2 regions of the Cyanobium gracile PCC 6307 genome follow, and region 2 is predicted to be linked to the other one. Evidence: predicted binding sites of a transcription regulator. Region 2 holds the regulator's gene; the other holds the start of a gene.
The links. Region 2 encodes NtcA, which controls nitrogen genes in cyanobacteria. Its sites were predicted from a motif close to GTANCNNNNGNTAC; they were not measured.
Positions count from the first base shown of each region.

Region 1 (2,198 bases), 470 kb from region 2:
CGCCGGTAGGCGATGTGGACGTCCATGTAGTACTGCTTACCCTCAAACTCATCCACGGAGATGCCTTCGAACACCAGGTAATCGGTGTAGTGGGGCTCCACCGGGCTGGTCTTGAACATGGGGTTGACCATCCCGTACTTCGCCATGCCGCCCTTGATGATCTCGACGTGGAGGTCGAGATAGCCAGACATCTCGATGGCGCCGCAGAAGGAGATTTCCCCATCCCCCTGGGAGAAGTGGATGTCGCCCATCGAAAGCTTGGCCCCTTCGACATAGACCGGGAAATAGATCCGGGTGCCCTTGGTGAGGTTCTTGATGTCGCAGTTGCCGCCGTGCTCCCGGGGCGGCACCGTGCGGGCCGCCTCGTTGGCCACCCGCTCGAACTCGCTGCCGGGGAGGGTGCCGAGGATGGCGCTGTTGGGGTTGGGCAGGGCCGCCAGCACCGGCTCACTGCCGGAGAGGCCGGCGCCGTAGGTGCGGCGGTCGGGGGCGGTCTTCACCAGCTCCGTCTCACGACGGTTCCACTCGTTGAGCAGCTCGTGGGAGGGGGCGCAGCCGATCAGGCCCGGGTGAGTGATGCCAGCGAAACGGACGCCGGGAATGTGACGGGAGGAGGTGTAGATGCCTTCGAGATCCCAGATGGCCTTGGCGGCCTTGGGGTAGTGATCGGTGAGAAAACCGCCACCGTTCTCCTTGGCGAAGATGCCCGTGAAGCCCCACTCATCCCCCTGCAGGGCACCGACATCGAGAATGTCGACCACCAGGATGTCGCCGGGCTGGGCGCCGTTGACCCAGATCGGGCCGCTGAGAACGTGAACGACCTCGAGATTCACATCCTCGATGTCCTTCGGGTCGTCATTGTTCTTGATCTGGCCGTCGGTCCAGTCTTTGCATTCGATCCGGAACACGTCGCCAGGATTCACCGAGGCCACGGCAGGGATTTCCGGATGCCAGCGGTTGTGCCCGGGCATGTCCTGTTGATCCATCGGCTTGGTGAGATCAACGGAGAAGAGTGTTTTGGGCATCGAGGAGCCGAGGCGCAATTTCCCATCCATCCAAAAGGATGACCTGCGGCCTGAAAGTGTCGATTGCTACAGGAAATTGGGGCCTTGTGTTCGCCCTAAAGAACAGAATCAAGAATCATTCTCACGTCTGTGGCAGCGTTCTGCTTGCCCTCGCCCACAGGGGGATCAGGTGTCGTCGAAATCCCCTTTGCGGCACAGATTATCCTTCAATCGCACAACCCAGACACTGGGATCCAGCTTGCCGACCTGATCCGTGCGGCCATCGAAATGGAACAGAAACTGCCAGCGATTCTTGACTGGAAATGTCACTTTGGCGTTGAGATCGCTGATCGGATCTCCATAGATATTGTCATACGATTGCCAGCCCGGCTCTCCCTTGACACTGCAGATCGCGGTGGTTTCGTACAGCTGTCCCTTGCCATCACCCGCTCCAGAGGTCACCTTCACGACACCCTTGTGCAGCCCATTGGCAATGCCCGGCGTGAACGCCCGTACCAGCTCCACCCGGCTCCCGTCCACCTCCACCAGCAGGTCGCCCGGCTTGGCGTCCTGAATGGCCACCTCCTTCGGGGTGGCGCGGCAACCGGCAAAAGCGAGGCCCGTACCAGCGAGAAAGCCGGCCAGCAGTCCGGCCAGGTGCTTCCGGGGCACCAGCCCCCCCACAGCGTCGGACAATGGCATCGATCGACTCTGGCGCCAACCTATGACGACGCCAGCAGCCGGCCCCAGAGGCCATCAACCCCGGCGGGCACGGGCAGATCGGTGGCCCCGCAGCGCCGGATCGGGCGGCCGCCCAGGCTGTTGATCAGCAGGGCCGCCTCGCTGGCCAGCAGGTCCGCCACAGACAGCCGCGCCTCCCGCACCAGCCCCAGGGCAAGGCCCCGGCCCCGCATCACCCCCGGCAGGCAGCCGCTCTCCAGGGGCGGGGTGACCCACGCGCCCCTGCGCCACACCAGCAGGTTGGCGCTGGTGCCGCAGCAGAGGTCACCGCCACTGCCGAGCAGCAGGGCGTCATCGGCCCCGGCGGCCCGGGCCTCCCGCAGGGCCTGGATGGCGCCGGCGTAGGCGAAGGTCTTGCAGCGGCTGACCAGGCTGGCTGCATTGCGACGCTCCAACGCGCTGACGATCACCGTCACCGGCGTGGAGGCCGGCGTCCAGGGGCTCAGCTGCAGC
Region 1 covers NC_019675.1:2,454,892-2,457,089, reverse strand. The annotation lists gene fmdA (formamidase) at 1-1,025, opposite strand, end outside; gene CYAGR_RS11925 (hypothetical protein) at 1,191-1,706, opposite strand; gene CYAGR_RS11920 (aminotransferase class IV) at 1,727-2,198, opposite strand, start outside.
Region 1: fmdA (formamidase) is a predicted target of NtcA. The motif match lies at 1,082-1,095, and genes of this name have one in related genera.

Region 2 (2,198 bases):
CAGCCTGCGGGCCGCCCTCGATCTGGAGGCCCTCGGCGAGCGCACCCTCCTGGTCGACTGTGACGTGCTCCAGGCCGACGCCGGCACCCGCACCGCCTCGATCACCGGCGCCTGGATCGCCCTGGCCGCCGCCCTGGAGCGCCTGCAGCAGCAGGGCGTGCTGGCCGCCTCGCCCCTGCGCCAGCAGGTGTCAGCCGTGTCCGTGGGCCTGGTGGACGGCCGGGCCCTGCTGGATCTGGACTACTCCGAGGATTCCCGCGCCGAGGTCGACCTCAACGTGGTGATGGACGAGCAGGGCCGGCTGCTGGAGATCCAGGGCACCGCCGAGGGCGCCCCCTTCCCCCGCTCCCGCCTCGACGCCCTGCTGGATCTGGCCGAACCGGGGCTGCGTGCCCTGCAGGAGGCCCAGCGCCAGGCCCTGGCTGTGGCGCCAGGCACCATGACCGGCTAAAGAGTGTCATTGGCTACATGGGTCGGCCAGACCGATCCATAAGTTCATCACCATTCGCCACGCCTTGATGGTCGGCGCTACGCGTGGCTTCAGCCGCTACCCCAGCAGTCCATCCAGCGGATCCCCCGGCTCCGTGACCCCCATGGGCGCCCCCGGCGCCACGGCCTCCACCCTGCTGGAGGTGATCCGCGGCCTGGCCGGCAGCAGCGTCGAGACCATCGAGCGCGGCAAGACGATCTTCTTCCCCGGCGATCCGGCCGAACGTGTCTACCTGCTGCGGCGCGGCGCCGTGCGTCTCTCGCGTGTCTACGAGTCGGGCGAGGAGATCACCGTGGCCCTGCTGCGCGAGAACAGCCTCTTCGGGGTGCTCTCCCTGCTCACCGGCCAGCGCTCCGACCGCTTCTATCACGCCATCGCCTTCACCCGGGTCGAGATGGTCACGGCCCCGGCCACCTCGGTGCGCCGCGCCATCGAGCAGGACGCCAGTGTCGGCCTCCTCCTGCTCCAGGGCCTCTCCTCCCGCATCCTCCAGACCGAGACCATGATCGAGACCCTCACCCACCGGGACATGTCCTCCCGGCTGGTGAGCTTCCTGCTCGTGCTCTGCCGCGACTTCGGCGTCCCCGGCACCGAGGGCATCACCATCGACCTGCGCCTCTCCCACCAGGCCATCGCCGAGGCGATCGGCTCCACCCGCGTCACCATCACCCGCCTGCTGGGCGACCTGCGCAACGACGGCCTGGTCCAGATCGACCGCAAGAAGATCACCGTCTTCGATCCCATCGCCCTGGCCAAGCGGTTCAGCTGATCGGGCGGCCCCGACCGGGTGCCGTGAGGCCACCGGCAGGGATACTTGGTGCATCGCGGAACCGGGGCTCGGAAGGTGTCGGGTTGGCTGCTGATCCTCGCGCTCCTGGTGCTCGGCGGAGTGCTTTCCACCCTGGGCGACCGGCTCGGCAGCCGGGTGGGCAAGGCGCGCCTCAGCCTGTTCAACCTGCGGCCCCGCAAGACCGCCGTGGTGATCACGGTGCTCACCGGCAGCCTGATCAGTGCCGTGTCGCTGGGGCTGATGCTGCTGGTGAGCGAGCGCCTGCGGGTGGGGCTGTTCCAACTCGACCAGATCCAGGACCGCCTGCGGGACAGCCGCGCCGCCCTGAAGCGCAATGAAGGGGAGCTGACCCGCACCCGGGGCGAACTGGAGCGCAGCCGCCTCGATCTGATCACCGCCGAACGCCGCCGTGACCAGGCCCTGGCCAGCCAGCGCCGCGCCCGCGTCCAGCTGCTGGCCGCCGAGCGCCGCGTCGACACCCTGCGCCGCGAGCTGCAGCCCCTGCAGGCGGAGCGCGCCCGGCTGGAGGCCGAGCGGGCCCGTCTCAGCCGGGAGGTGCAGGGCCGGGACGCGGAGATCCGCCGCACCGAGGCCGAACTGGCCAATGTGCGCCGTCGCATCGCCGCCGGCGAGAAGGAACTCAAGGACCTGGAGACCAACGTCATCGCCCTGCGCCGCGGCGATGTGGTGATCGCCAGCGGCCAGCCCCTGGCCACCGCCAAGGTGCAGCTGCAGCGCCCCGACCAGGCCCGCCAGGTGATCGATGCCCTGCTGCAGGAGGCCAACCGGGCCGCCTTCCAGCAGCTGCTGCCCGGCCAGCCCCCCAACCGCCAGATCCTGCTGGTGCCCCGCAGCGACATCGTCCGGCTGGAATCCCTGCTCGCCACCCCCGGCGTCTGGGTGGTCAGCATCCGCTCG
Region 2 covers NC_019675.1:1,986,985-1,989,182, forward strand. The annotation lists gene rph (ribonuclease PH) at 1-451, shown strand, start outside; gene ntcA (global nitrogen regulator NtcA) at 519-1,259, shown strand; gene CYAGR_RS09680 (DUF3084 domain-containing protein) at 1,335-2,198, shown strand, end outside.